2 regions of the Vibrio apostichopi genome follow, and region 2 is predicted to be linked to the other one. Evidence: riboswitches for the same ligand, from Rfam matches in the RefSeq annotation. Region 2 holds a riboswitch; the other holds the start of a gene.
What was found. A riboswitch is a leader RNA that binds a small molecule or an ion and turns the genes downstream of it on or off. The one in region 2 is predicted to bind lysine.

Region 1: it holds a riboswitch for lysine, as region 2 does, so the genes downstream of both, QUF19_RS05820 (Na+/H+ antiporter NhaC family protein) here and lysC (lysine-sensitive aspartokinase 3) in region 2, are expected to answer to the same signal.

Annotation. Positions count from the first base shown of each region.
Region 1 is NZ_AP028067.1:1,267,227-1,275,161, reverse strand. Features, by position in the region: gene hisG (ATP phosphoribosyltransferase) at 1-44, opposite strand, end outside; His leader region at 98-233, opposite strand; gene QUF19_RS05820 (Na+/H+ antiporter NhaC family protein) at 424-2,016, opposite strand; lysine riboswitch at 2,129-2,306, opposite strand; gene QUF19_RS05815 (H-NS family histone-like protein) at 2,671-3,081, shown strand; gene QUF19_RS05810 (inosine/guanosine kinase) at 3,254-4,558, opposite strand; gene QUF19_RS05805 (hypothetical protein) at 4,661-4,930, opposite strand; gene mnmA (tRNA 2-thiouridine(34) synthase MnmA) at 5,135-6,271, shown strand; gene hflD (high frequency lysogenization protein HflD) at 6,320-6,937, shown strand; gene purB (adenylosuccinate lyase) at 7,081-7,935, shown strand, end outside.
Region 2 is NZ_AP028067.1:336,737-344,671, forward strand. Features, by position in the region: gene metH (methionine synthase) at 1-3,288, shown strand, start outside; gene lysC (lysine-sensitive aspartokinase 3) at 3,404-4,771, opposite strand; lysine riboswitch at 4,881-5,058, opposite strand; gene QUF19_RS01645 (pyridoxal-phosphate-dependent aminotransferase family protein) at 5,235-6,374, shown strand; gene QUF19_RS01650 (PglL family O-oligosaccharyltransferase) at 6,477-7,935, opposite strand, start outside.

The sequences.
Region 1 (7,935 bases), 930 kb from region 2:
CGACCTTTCTTTTGAATTGCGATTCTTAGGCGTTGTGTCTGCATTGCTGTATCCCTGTGCAAATATTTGAATTTATTGATTATTTAAAAGCGTTAAAACTAAAAAACCCCCGGAAGACTTTGTCGTCCCGAGGGTTTAAATCTAAATTCTTTGACTTAACCTCCGGGAGAATTCTTGCTCCCGGGTATACGTAAATCTCCCCGAAAGACTAGATAGGGTGATGATGGTGATGAATGTTCATTACTAGTTTACGCATACTTATCAGCTCTTAGGTTGTTTGCTGTCTTGTCTCCACACTAACTAAGGTCACATCCTTTTTCAACCATTTATTCGAACTTTTTTCACGAAATTTAAAATTAAATTAACAGGCACAAAAAAGGGAGGCTAATGCCTCCCTGATACTTTACTGATTAGCTTTCACTTTTAGCTTTTGCACGTTGCCATTTTGCAACGAGAGAAGTAAGCCAATGCAAAACATACTGCAACAAACGTTAGAGACGCCGCACCAAATGCGATGCCAATAGAAGACGTCATACCTAGCGTGATGAAACCAATGCACGATACGAACGCTACAGACAACGCGTACGGAAGCTGAGTCGATACGTGGTCAATGTGGTTACAACGAGCACCAGTAGAAGACAGAATCGTTGTGTCAGAGATTGGAGAACAGTGGTCACCAAATACTGAACCAGCCAGAACCGCACTTAGCATAGGTAGAATCAGCGCGATGTCAGAAGCTGCAGCCATGTCACCCGCGATAGGAAGCATGATACCGAACGTACCCCAAGATGTACCTGTCGAGAATGCCATTAGGCCAGCAAGAAGGAACAAGATAACCGGTAGCCAGTGGTAATCAATATTGCCAGTCGCTAGAGATGATAGGTACGAACCTGTCTTCATGTCACCGATAACAGAACCGATAGTCCATGCAAACACAAGGATAAGGATAGCGCCAAACATTGAGCTTGCACCGATCCACATTGTTCTTGCGATATCAGACATTGGTAGCTTTTGCTTGAATACTGTCGCTAGCGCAACAAGCAGACCTAGAACGCCACCGTAAACAAGAGACTTGCCTACATCTGTATTTTCGAACGCACCAAGCAGGTTGAATGCTTGACCGTCAGCAGCCAGCGCTTGGCCACCCGTGTAAAGCATGGCAGCAACTGTTGCTACGATTAGCGATACGATTGGCATAACAAGATCAGAGACAGAACCGTTTTCGCTCTCTTCAATGTCTAGCTCTTCGTTCAGGTCATGAGCTTGCTTTTGATCGTTGTCACCATCAAAGCCACGGCCTTGTGATGCTTCAATCTCATGCTCACGCATTTTACCAACGTCTAGACCAAACCACGCTACCGCAAATACCATAAGTAGTGCGAATACAGCGTAAAAGTTCATTGGGATAAGACGAACGTAAGCACCCAGTGCAGAATACTCTGTCACACCGTGTGTTACTAAGATGCCACCAATAATAGTAATGATGTAAGCACCCCAGCTAGAAGCTGGCATGATCACACACATAGGAGCAGCAGTAGAATCTAGGATATAAGCTAGCTTAGCGCGAGATACATAGAAGCGGTCTGTTACAGGGCGAGAGATAGCACCTACCGCTAAGCTGTTGAAGTAATCATCAACAAAGATGAATACGCCTAAGAAGGCAGCAAGTAGTTTTGAACCACGTTTGCTCTTCACACGAGACTGTGCCCATTCAGCGAATGCGCGAGTACCGCCAGAAAGTGTTAATAGAGCTGTCATCATTCCAAGGATAAGTAGGAATGCGATAATGCTCATGTTCCAAGTGTTGATACCACCATCTTCGATGAAAACACCAGATGCTTTAGTAAACACGTAGCTAGCTGCGTTACCTACTGAATAATCAGCAAGTAGAATCGCACCCATGACGATACCGACACCCAAAGAAACCAATACACGGCGGGTAACAATAGCAAGAGTCAATGCAACCAAAGGAGGAAGCAGCGATAAAGGCGATGTTGCAAAATCTATTAAATTCATGATCTTCAAAAACCAGTTTTTTATTTGGCTAGAGATCTACTGCAGACAAACTTGATACGACTTATCAAGCTCATGTTGAACTAAGCGAAAGGGAAGTGAACACTTCACCCAACCCTACAGTAGCGCTCCATAGTTTAAAATTAAGACTATGGCAGTGTTGTACCTATTGAGCACAACCCCAGCAAATTGCTTAGATATACAATTTACTTCGGCAATTAGACCTTTCATTCCCGTTCATTGGCATCACCCCAACGAAAACTACTTTTTATAATTGCACCTCTACGTGCGATAACATTATTAACCGTGCAAACCAGAGTTTAACAACAAATTAACCAAAGCATCGCATCAGGTAGCCGCAATTGTACTCATCAAGAGCAACAATGCAACATATCATTCCGAGAAAAATAGCTTTTTGTTAATGAACTAATCAATACAAAAATAGTCTACAGAAAGCAATTACTCCACCAGTCACATATCGATTTTTAAGAGATTCTTAATAATTATTATAAATTCATCAAAAGTGAGCCGTTTCTTTTTCAACTATTCATCTCACTTTTATATTTAAATAACCAATACGAGAAATACTATTTGTTTTATTCCTAGGCTCTGTTTATTATTAGGAAGATTATTTAGTTTACCTTGATGGAAAATATCATGTCTGAATTAACAAAAACTTTATTGAATATCCGTAGCCTTCGCGCATTCTCACGTGAATTAACTCTTGAACAACTTGAAGAAGCGCTAGACAAGCTAACTATTGTTGTACAAGAGCGTCAAGAGTCTGAAGCTGAAGAACAAGCTGCTAAAGCTGAGCAAGAAGCTAAGCTTTCTGCTATTGCTGAACAAATTGCAAAAGACGGCATCGATGTTGCTGATCTTATTGCTGCGCTTTCTGGTGAAGCAAAAACAAAAACAGCAAAAGCTAAACGTGCTCCTCGTCCAGCTAAATACAAATATGTAGATGGCAATGGCGATGAGAAAACTTGGACAGGTCAAGGTCGTACGCCTTCAGCTATCCAAGAACAACTAGATGCTGGTAAATCTCTAGAAGAGTTTGCTATCTAAACATTTAGTTTACTTAGTGAGTAATCAATTACACGCTAAGCAATAGAATTAATATTAAAGTCGACTAAAGTATTATTTACGGCTTCAATATGTTCAGAAACAAAAAAGGCTCCTTTCGGAGCCTTTTTTATATTTCGCTATTAGAAATATAAATGAAAACGATAAAAATATCTTATCTTTCCCAGTATGCTTCTTCTAGGCTGTCTTCTCTTTCAGGAAGGCCGCGAGACAAACGTGGAGAGTGCTGAACCAACACTTCATAACTTGCACGGTTTGAGTATTTACAAACTTGAGAGAAAGATGAATACGTTAAGAATGCATGTTGATGCTTGCTAGAGTTCGGCACATTTTCTTTATGATATTTATTTGCTGCCATATCATGTAATAAAGCCGACAACGCCGCATCCCCTGCACCATTGGTATTTTTGATCTTTTCTGGACCGCCCATGTAAGGTGCGATATGCGAATAGATTTTCGTTGGGTTGTCACATAACTCTTTATGTGCAGGACGGCTAAATTCATAACGGTTAAATTCAGCAATCGAACCTGGTAACAACGGCAATGACGTTTCACGCTTCACAGCGTCTTCAGTGTAACCCGCCATAAACAAGCCAACAGGGCCTGCTGTACATAGAACCAAGTCTACCCACTCTAATGCTTTGTCTGAAGCAGCAAGAGGATCGCTTTCACCGGTTAAGGCTTCTGCTTCGTCTTCATTCATTGCAACAACGGTTACGTGCTGTTCAAGGAAATCTTTCCAAAACTCTGGATCATCTTGAATAACGAATTTAGTCCCAAGTGTTAAAACAACAGGCACATCGTATTTCTTCGCGTATTCGATCGCTTTCATTGTTGCTTCAGGCATAGGGTCACCTGGTTTACAACGAACTAAATACGCCGTTAATACTAAAGCAGAAGCACTTTTGAAAATTTTCTCAGGGATGCTTTCTGGTTTTAATTGGTTCATTTGTCCTTCGCTAATTGCGAAAGTACGTTCACCATCTTCTGTAATTAATGCAAAGCAGCGACCGATTGCGCCATCTACCCCTTGTAAATGGTTCAGATCCATTCTGCTTGATGTATTACATAAATAGCGGTAACCGTAGCTACCAATTTTAATATCTTGGCTCATTACACCTAACAGTGTTGAACGGTCATCCGCCAATACTGAGTAATTGTGTAATGTGTTACCGATCGTACCACCAGCGTATTCATTGGTGATCAGGCACTGTTCTTTTAATTCTTGATATAAGGATTCTGCAGCTTCATCACCGATAACCAGTGAGTGTCCCTTACTTAGGCCGTATTTTTCGATTAGCTCAGAACTCACTTTCGCTTCAATATCCACCAAAGTTTGGTCAATACCGATAATATGAGTACGTGACATTCTTTTGCTAGTTTGAGCTTGGCTTACTAAAGGGTCACGAGCGTGAACCGGAAAATAGTGCTTTGATTTACGTTGTCCAGGGAATTTCATAAGGCTAGTCTAAGTCAAGGGGAAATAGGTGGCGGATTCTACCGCGCTATATTTAACGCGGCAATCTTTCAAACTATAGCAAACGTTTGCGAGGCTATTTTTTTATTCGCCTTCCATAAAGCTTAAATCAGGCAGCATGCCCAAATGCTCAGCGTAACGTTTTTGATTAAACTCAGCGCCGTTTTTCATCACGTCAAATACTTCAATTGCCAATGCACATGCCATCGCAGCAATTGCCTCTTCACGAGGAGTACCTGTCATCATTAAACGCATCAGCGTCTCTTTCACTTTCACAGGTTGGCCATCTTCCAGTTGGTTCTCGATAATCTCGATCAACTGTTCTTCTTGCATAAACTCATTTTGTTCAGACATTTTTTTATCTCAGGTCTTGGATTTCGAGCGACTATGCCACATATAGATCTGACATCCTAGCGAGTCTCCTCGCGTTCATGCGATTCTCTAACGAAGTCAGCGCAATATTTGTGCAAATGAAACTGTGATTCCGATCTCGGATCTGTCGCGGTGTTTCTCTTTCTGTTAGAATCTGCGACCAAGTAATAGTAACGGTGTTTAGACATGTCAGGTATCAGCTCTGGAAACAGCGAAAAGAAAGTAATTGTCGGTATGTCCGGCGGTGTAGATTCGTCAGTATCGGCGTATCTTCTTCAGCAACAAGGCTATCAGGTAGAAGGCCTTTTCATGAAAAACTGGGAAGAAGACGATAACGAAGAATACTGCACGGCAGCTGAAGACCTTGCTGATGCTCAAGCGGTATGTGACAAGTTAGGTATCCACCTTCACACTATCAACTTTGCAGCAGAGTACTGGGATAATGTATTCGAGTACTTTCTTGAAGAATACAAAGCGGGTCGTACACCGAACCCAGATATCCTTTGTAACAAAGAAATCAAATTCAAAGCATTCTTAGAGTTTGCGGATGAAGTATTAGACGCAGACTACATTGCGATGGGTCACTACGTTCGTCGTACTTTCCCAACTCAAGCAGAGCTAGACGCTGGCGTGAAACCAGAAATGCTACGTGGCCTAGACGGCAATAAAGACCAAAGCTATTTCTTATACACGCTAAGTTCAGATCAAGTGGCACGCAGCCTATTCCCTGTCGGTGAATTAGAGAAGCCTGAAGTGCGCCGTATTGCTGAAGAGCAAGACTTGATCACTGCGAAGAAAAAAGACTCTACCGGTATCTGCTTTATCGGTGAGCGTAAGTTCACTGAGTTCTTAGGTAAATACCTACCTGCTCAGCCGGGTAATATCGAGACGCCAGACGGTCAAGTAATTGGTCAGCACCAAGGCTTGATGTACCACACTTTGGGTCAACGTAAAGGTCTTCATATTGGCGGCACTAAAGGTGGCGGCGGTAACGAAGAACCATGGTTTGTTGGTGAAAAAGATCTTAAGCGTAACGTTCTGATCGCGGTTCAAGGTAAAGACCACCCGCTTCTTAAATCAGAAGGCTTGTTCGCATCTCAGCTTCATTGGGTTAATCGCACACCAATTACTGAAGTTATGACATGCACGGTAAAAACACGTTACCGTCAAACCGATATTCCTTGTACAATCATCCCAATTGACGATGATAACATTAAGGTTATCTTCGATGAGCCGCAAATCGCTGTAACGCCAGGCCAGTCGGCTGTGTTCTACCAAGATGAAGTCTGTCTTGGTGGTGGTATCATCGAAAAACGCATCTAATCTAATCGAACGAACAACAAACGATAGAAAACAACTAGGAGTTACTACGTGGCTAATACACTTTATGACCGTACTATTGCTTTCGCTGGAATTTGCCAAGCTGTGGCTTTGGTTCAACAAGTAGCGAAAGACGGCCGTTGTGATAAAGATGCCTTCGAAGCTTCACTCAATGCCATTTTAAATACTAACCCAGCGAACACTGTGGGTGTATTTGGTCGTGAGGCGAACCTAAAGCTAGGCCTTGAATGCTTAGTAAAAGGTATCGACAGTACTCCTGCTGGTAGCGACATTACTCGCTACATCATCAGCTTGATGGCGCTTGAACGTAAACTCTCTGCTCGCAATGACTCAATGTCACAGCTTGGTGATCGTATTCAAACTGCAGAGCGTCAAACTGAGCACTTCGATCTGTTTGACGAGCAAATGATCAGCAACCTTGCGAGCATCTACTTAGATGTAGTGAGCCCTATTGGCCCTCGTATTCAGGTTTCTGGTACGCCAGCAGTACTTCAACAGACATCGAGCCAACACAAGGTTCGTGCTCTGCTGCTATCAGGAATTCGAAGCGCTGTGTTATGGCGTCAAGTTGGCGGCAAACGTCGCCACCTTATCTTCGGTCGCAAAAAAATGATCGAGCAGGCTCAAATCCTGCTAGCTCGCATGTAATTTATTAGCTCGCGCCTCGTCGCGAGCTTGTTTTTTGTACCAACACAATTCTCACGCAAACGATTGCGCAATATGCGTGACAATTGAGATTGTTACTGGTATAAACCTCTCAAAATTTAGAAAACTCAATTCAGGAGAACACCATGGAACTGTCAGCATTGACTGCTGTTTCACCAGTAGACGGCCGTTACGGAAGCAAGACTGTTGCATTACGCAGCATCTTTAGTGAGTTTGGCCTACTAAAGTACCGCTCTATCGTTGAAGTTCGTTGGTTACAAAAGCTTGCAGCTACAGATGCAATCAAAGAAGTACCAGCGTTCAGTGCAGAAGCTAACCAGTTTCTTGATGAACTAGCTGCTAACTTCAGTGAAGAAGATGCTCTACGTATCAAAGAGATCGAGCGCACGACTAACCACGACGTTAAAGCGGTTGAGTACTTCTTGAAAGAGAAAGTTGCTGGCGTTCCTGAACTTCACGCTGTAAACGAATTTATTCACTTTGCATGTACTTCTGAAGACATCAACAACACCTCTCACGCGCTTATGCTTAAAGAAGCTCGTGATACTGTGATTCTTCCTGAAATCCGCAACGTAATTGATGCTATCAAAGCACTTGCGAACGAGTACCGTGATATCCCATTACTGTCTCGTACACATGGTCAGCCAGCTTCTCCTTCTACTATGGGTAAAGAGATGGCTAACGTTGCGTACCGTATGGAACGTCAATACAAGCAAATCGAAAACGTTGAGATCCTAGCGAAAATCAACGGTGCTGTAGGTAACTACAACGCACACCTTTCTGCATACCCAGAAGTTGAATGGCACCAGTTCAGCGAAGAGTTCATCACTGAATCTCTTGGCGTAACTTGGAACCCGTACACAACTCAAATCGAACCTCACGATTACATCGCTGAGCTATTCGATGCTGTTGCTCGTTTCAACACTATCCTTCTAGACTTCGACCGTGACGTTTGGGGCTACATCGCTCTTGGTCACTTC
Region 2 (7,935 bases):
GCGGGTGTTTTAGGTCCAACTAACCGAACTTGTTCTCTCTCCCCAGATGTTAATGATCCGGGCTATCGTAATGTGAGTTTTGACGAACTTGTTGTGGCTTATTCTGAATCGACTCGTGCTCTTATCAAAGGCGGGTCAGACCTTATTCTTATCGAGACTATCTTCGATACACTCAACGCGAAGGCGTGCTCTTTTGCCGTTGAATCGGTCTTTGAAGAAATGGGTATCACTTTACCCGTTATGATCTCCGGTACTATCACCGATGCATCTGGTCGAACGCTTTCCGGACAAACGACGGAAGCATTCTACAACGCCCTTCGTCATGTAAAACCAATCTCATTTGGTTTGAACTGTGCATTAGGCCCCGATGAACTGCGCGAATACGTTGGTGAGATGTCTCGTATCTCCGAATGTAATGTTTCCGCTCACCCTAACGCGGGTTTACCTAACGCATTTGGTGAGTATGACCTTTCTCCAGAAGATATGGCTGAACACGTTAAGGAATGGGCTGAAAGTGGTTTCTTGAACCTAATTGGTGGTTGTTGTGGTACGACGCCAGAACATATACGCCAAATGGCAGAAGCTGTTGAAGGCGTAACACCGCGCCAGCTACCAGATTTACCCGTCTCTTGTCGCCTCTCTGGCTTAGAGCCATTGACGATTTCCAAGGAATCTCTGTTTGTTAACGTGGGTGAGCGAACTAACGTTACCGGCTCTGCTCGCTTTAAACGCCTTATCAAAGAAGAACTCTATGATGAAGCTTTGAGTGTGGCTCGAGAGCAAGTTGAGAATGGCGCTCAAATCATCGATATCAACATGGATGAAGGGATGCTAGACGCTGAGGCGTGTATGGTTAAATTCCTTAATCTATGCGCATCTGAGCCTGAAATCTCGAAAGTGCCAGTCATGGTCGACTCTTCAAAATGGGAAGTTATTGAAGCGGGTCTGAAATGTATTCAGGGTAAAGGCATAGTTAACTCTATCTCATTGAAGGAAGGGAAAGAGAAGTTTGTCGAACAAGCTAAACTGGTTCGCCGATATGGTGCAGCCGTTATCGTGATGGCGTTCGATGAAGTTGGCCAAGCTGATACTCGAAAGCGTAAGGTTGAGATTTGTACTAATGCCTACAATATTCTGGTTGATGAAGTGGGCTTCCCACCAGAAGATATTATTTTTGACCCAAACATTTTTGCGGTGGCAACGGGTATTGATGAGCATAACAACTATGCGGTCGATTTCATTGAAGCGGTAGGGGACATCAAACGAGACTTACCTCATGCAATGATCTCTGGTGGTGTATCGAATGTTTCATTCTCATTCCGAGGTAATAACTACGTTCGTGAGGCTATCCACGCAGTATTCCTATATCACTGTTTTAAAAACGGGATGGATATGGGTATCGTAAATGCTGGGCAATTAGAGATTTACGATAATGTGCCTGAGGATTTGCGTGAAGCCGTTGAAGATGTGGTTCTAAACCGTCGAGATGATTCTACTGAGCGCTTGCTAGATATTGCGACTGAGTATCTAGAGCGTGCAGTGGGGAAAGTTGAAGATAAATCTGCTTTAGAGTGGCGTACTTGGCCAGTAGAAAAGCGCTTAGAACACTCTTTAGTGAAAGGTATTACCGACTTTATTGTTGAAGATACAGAAGAAGCTCGTGTTAATGCTTCTCGCCCTATTGAGGTGATTGAAGGCCCATTAATGGATGGCATGAACGTGGTTGGTGACCTCTTTGGTGAAGGTAAGATGTTCCTTCCTCAAGTAGTTAAATCTGCACGTGTTATGAAGCAAGCGGTAGCCCATCTAGAACCATTTATTAATGCAACCAAAGACGTTGGTGCGACTAACGGAAAAATCTTACTTGCGACCGTAAAAGGCGATGTTCATGATATTGGTAAAAACATTGTGGGCGTTGTCTTGCAGTGTAATAACTACGAAATTATCGATTTAGGCGTGATGGTTTCATGTGAAAAAATCCTTAAGGTCGCTAAAGAAGAGAACGTCGATATCATTGGTCTTTCGGGTTTGATCACTCCTTCATTGGATGAGATGGTTCATGTGGCTAAAGAGATGGAGAGACAAGGCTTTAAACTGCCTCTTCTGATTGGTGGGGCAACCACATCTAAAGCGCATACAGCCGTTAAGATTGAACAGAACTACTCTGAACCTGTGGTCTACGTAAACAATGCCTCACGTGCTGTTGGTGTGTGTACTTCTCTACTCTCTAACGAACTGAAGCCTGCATTTGTTGAGAAGTTGGATATTGATTACGATCGCGTTCGCGATCAACACAACCGCAAAAAGCCGCGCACTAAGCCAGTCTCGCTAGAGAGAGCGCGTGCCAATAAAGTTGCTATCGATTGGAATGCGTATACTCCCCCTGCACCCGCTAAACCGGGAGTACACATCTTCAAGGACTTTGATGTGGCTACTTTACGTCAGTACATCGACTGGACTCCGTTCTTTATGACGTGGTCTTTGGTTGGTAAGTACCCGGCAATTTTTGATCATGAAGAAGTAGGCGAAGAGGCGAAGCGCTTATTTAAAGACGCCAATGATTTATTAGATCGAGTACAGAAAGAGAAATTGCTTGAAGCTCGTGGTATGTGCGCTATGTTCCCAGCGAACAGTGTTGGTGATGATATTGAAGTGTATACCGATGAATCTCGTACCGAGGTACTAAAGGTTCTGCACAACCTTCGTCAGCAAACCGAAAAGCCAAAAGGATTTAACTACTGTTTGTCAGATTACATTGCGCCAAAAGACAGCGGTAAAGCGGATTGGATTGGTGGTTTTGCAGTAACGGGTGGTATTGGTGAGCGAGAGCTAGCTGATGATTACAAAGCGAAAGGCGACGACTATAACGCGATCATGATTCAGGCGGTTGCAGACCGATTGGCTGAAGCGTTCGCTGAATACTTGCATAAAGAAGTGAGAAAGGACATTTGGGGCTACTCACCTGATGAGAATTTGTCTAACGACGATTTGATTCGAGAGAAGTACCAAGGTATTCGTCCAGCCCCGGGTTACCCTGCTTGCCCAGAGCATACAGAGAAAGGCACGTTGTGGGAGTTGATGGACGTTGAAAAAGCAATCGATATGTCGCTAACCACGAGTTACGCAATGTGGCCAGGTGCCTCAGTGTCTGGTATGTACTTCTCACATCCTGATGCCCGATACTTTGCTATTGCACAGATACAACAGGATCAAGTGGATAGCTATGCTGATCGTAAAGGTTGGGATATGTTGGAAGCTGAGAAGTGGTTAGGTCCAAACATTAACTAGTTTGAATCTATGACGAGCTTTGATTCGTAAAGTAAAAAAGAGAAAGGGTTGCTTAATAGCAACCCTTTTTGTATCTGTAATTTAGTTATTTATCTGTCGATGATAAACGAGCTTTCTACTCAAACAACTCTTGGTGAAGTTTTTGAATCGCTAACTTAGACACAGATTCATCTAGTAAGAAGCATAGGTTGTGTGGGCTTGCTCCGTAACAAATCATACGTAGGTTGAAATCTTCTAGAGTGCCGAAGACCTGTTTTGCATAGCCTTTGCTTTCACTCATGTTGTTACCAATAAGAGCAACAAGACATAGGTCGTGTTCAATATCCACAGAACACAGCTCCTCAAGCTCAATTCGAGCGGCTTCTGGTAACTGAGGAGCACCACCCGATGTATCTGTTTGATCGAGAGTGAGTGAGACACTGATCTCTGAGGTAGTGATAAGATCGACAGAGATCTTATGCTTAGCGAGGATCTCGAACACTTTTGCGAGGAAGCCATAAGCATGGAACATGTTAGCGCTGCGTAGCGTAACCATGGTTTGATTGCAGCGTAGGGCAAGCGCTCTGAACAGAGGGGAGCTTTCAACTTGTTGACGAATCCATGTGCCACCGAGCTCTGGTGCTTTTGATGAGCCGACAAATACCGGAATTTGATGGCGTAGTGCCGGGACTAGAGTCGATGGGTGTAAGATCTTCGCGCCAAAGTTTGCCATTTCCGATGCTTCGCTGAAGCTGATCTCTGGGATAGGAGATGCTTTCGATGCGATACGTGGATCCGTGGTATAGATGCCCGGAACATCAGTCCAGATTTCTAAACCAATCGCTTGTACAGATTCTGCAATCAGTGCCGCTGAGTAATCACTACCACCACGACCTAACGTTGTGGTGTTACCTTCGCTATCGGCGCCGATAAAGCCTTGGGTAACGACAACTTGCTGTTGGCATAGTGGAATCAATTTCTGTTGTGCTAAGGCTGCAATATCTTTTAACTGTGGTTCTGCTTTGCCGAAGTCACCATTGGTGCGCATCACTTCTCTGATATCAAAACGGACCGCTGGTGTGCCACGCTCGCGAATGATTTGAGCGAGGATATGCGTCGACATCAGTTCGCCGCATGCGACAAGGTGGTCAGTCAGCTTTGTGCTTACTTGGAAAGATGCTGCTTCGGCTGCACTCTCAATATTATCGAGAATGCTATGAACCTCTTTCTCGATGCTGCTTGGATCGGCTAACTGAGCAAGAATCGTATTATGAATGTCGGTTAACTGCGTCACTAGTTCTTGGCGACGAGTTTTATCTTGAACACCATTCGCGAGTTCAACAAGCAGGTTAGTAACGCCTGAGCACGCGCTGCTCACGACCAGTTTAGTATTCGAGTTATTTTCAATAATGGCAGCACAACGGCTCATTGCTTCAAAGTTGGCAACACTTGTTCCGCCAAACTTAGCGACATTAAAAGAACCAGCTACATTAGATGCACTCACGATATATCTCCCACGACTTCCTAAAATAAAATTACGGTTGGGTAATCCAACGTCCGATGTTTTTCGAAGAGAGTATTTAGAGCAAAAAGAGAGGAATTATTAGAATAGTAACCTCAGAAGCTCCTCACCATATAGAAATGGCGACAGTTGCCGGGATTCAGCCCGCTCAACCGATAATAAAGGTCCTGCATCCTTTTATTATCTCGGCACTGCTCCCCCTTAATGTTTTGTATTGGAAATGCGGTTCCACAAAACATCTGCCTGGGCAGTGCTCCTCTTCTGCTAGATAGCCATTTCATTGAACGTGTTTGCGGTAACAATGTCAATCCGTAACTGGATATATTTAAAAAATAATTTTAACAATTATGTGACACTGGTGTGACCTCAATACTTATGGCTAATTGCTGAGGTAATCAATTTGCTTTAGGGTGGATTGTTCACAACATTAACGTAAGGGATGTACATGTCTAATTTAACACTCACTACTGCTATCGATAGCTTTTATCCGCCGCACCGAACGTTAATGGGACCGGGGCCTTCAGACATTTCGCCTCAAGTTCTACAGGCCTTGAGCCGTCCAACTATTGGTCACCTCGACCCGTTATTTATCGCGATGATGGATGAACTGAAACAACTTCTTAAATATGCATTCCAAACGGAGAATGAGTTTACGATTGCCGTTTCTGCTCCAGGCAGTGCGGGGATGGAAACGTGTTTTGTTAACTTGATTGAGCCTGGCGAGAAGGTGATTGTTTGTCGCAACGGTGTTTTCGGTGAACGTATGCGAGAGAATGTTGTGCGTTGTGGTGGTGAAGCGATCCTTGTTGACGATGAGTGGGGTAAACCCGTATCCGTTGAAAAGGTAGAAAAGGCATTGGCAGAAAACCCTGATGCTGTTGCTGTCGCATTTGTGCATGCAGAAACGTCGACGGGAGCCTTATCGGATGCTAAAGCTATTTCCGCAGTAGCTCGTCAGTTTGATGCATTGTCGATTGTTGATGCGGTGACATCATTAGGTGGTGTACCACTCTTGGTCGATGAATGGCAGCTTGATGCGGTTTATTCTGGCAGTCAAAAGTGTTTATCTTGCGTTCCTGGACTGTCTCCAGTGACTTTCTCTCAACGTGCGGTTGAGAAGATGAAGGCGCGTCAAACTCCGGTACAAAGCTGGTTCCTAGATCAAAGCTTAGTACTGGGTTACTGGAGTGGAGAAGGCAAGCGTAGCTACCACCATACGGCACCCGTGAATAGCCTGTATGCTCTGCATGAGTCGTTGGTTCTATTGAAAAATGAAGGCCTAGATAATGCTTGGTCACGTCACTATGCGATGCACCAAGAACTGAAAGCTGGCGTAGAAGCTTTGGGATTAAAATTTGTGGTTGATGAAGAGAGTCGCTTACCTCAATTGAATGCGCTTTATTTCCCTGAAGGGATTGATGAAGCCAAAATAAGAACGCAGCTGTTAGAAGAGTATAATCTTGAAATCGGTGCAGGCCTTGGCTCTTTAGCCGGCAAGGCTTGGCGTATTGGTTTAATGGGTTATGGCGCTCGAAAAGAGAATGTCGCTTTGTGCTTAAAAGCGTTACAAGACGTTTTAAAATAACGGTAATAAACTCAAGTTTAAAAGAAAAGCGCACGAGAGAACGTGCGCTTTTTTGTGTCTAGGTTATGCCAATATAGTGAATGAACACTAGTTTCCTTGGCGTCATTTAGCAGCAGAGATATTGTTTTCAGCTTCCGATATTTTCTTATATTGAACCTTGGAAAAGTCTCTATTTGGGAACAAGAAGCTCGCTTCACTACGAATTTGTTCTGCCTTGCTGTGATCGCCTAATCCTTGATACGCGAGAATCAGGTTGCTGTAGAAAGCAGGCCTTGGCTTACTCTTTATGATCTCTAACGACCAATCTATATAAGGTTGGATTAGGCTAGGATCAGCTTTGTAGAGGCCGATATTTAGATAGGTACTGTACACGTCCCAATCATAGCGATCTTTCCATACTACGGGGTTCGTTACCTGCTTAAGAATGTCCGGGTTTTTCGGCTTGGACAGCTCAAATTTAGTGAGTACATAATTGGTGTGTAAGGCACTCAGCATGTAAAAACTCACCAAGATAGGAACGACTAAGCTCGACACTCTGAATAGGGTTTTACTGACGATACTAAATGGCTGCTGATAGTGGCGAGAAGTCCGTTGGTCGACCCAGTAAATCAAAATGATAAAGGTTATCCAGTGAATCGCCGAGTGGTAAAAAGGATACTCAAGCTGAGAGTGTAAGAGTATAGGTATGAACAGCGCAAGCAGTGCTAGACGTGTTCCTTTCGCTGAGTTAGCTATGCGTGACATCACCAACACCGCAGCAATCAAGATACCGATAATTGGTACAATTCCACCTTCTACTCCCCAAAACAGGAACTCATTGTGCGGGTGATCCATTGAAGGAAGGCCGGGATGATAATTTGAGTTAAGTTGATGCTGGCGAGCCGTGTATAGCGTGTATTCAGATTCGAACTTTCCGTAGCCATAACCGGTAAATGGTTTTTCGATCATCATATCGAGCGCTTGTGGAAAGGTATAAGCGCGTGGACTTTCTAAGTTTGCTTTTTTACTGGCAAAACTATCGGTTGCATTAAGGCTGATCACCGAAAAAGCGACGACGATACCGACTAGCACTGATGCGCACCATCCGTAGAAGCGTTTCTTAGTCGAGAACTTGTATAGGTAAGGTAGAATGCAGACAAACCCGATTACGGCAGCCAACCATCCGGTACGTGATGCGATGATGATAAGCAAAGGTACGGTTAAGGTTGGTGTTAGGTATAGTAAGAACGACTCGCTAATTTTGTGATTATATTTAGCGGGCTGTCTTGCTAAAAGATAAGCTGAAAGCACAAAACCGGTAGCAAGAAAGCTGGCCATAACATTCGGTTGTTGGAATATCCCATAAGGTCGATTGGCCGCAGTGTTGTAGCCAAATAGGTTGCCAGGTTCCAGTAAGAAATATTGCACATAACCAAAGAGTGCTTGTAGAACGACAGCAAGAACAATGAACCACAACATGCGTTGTTTGTGTTTGTTACTGAATTTAAATTGCTGAAGCACCACGAATAAAGCGAAGCCCGCCCACAATCCTAGTAGTCGGCCTGATGCGGCTTGAGGAGAG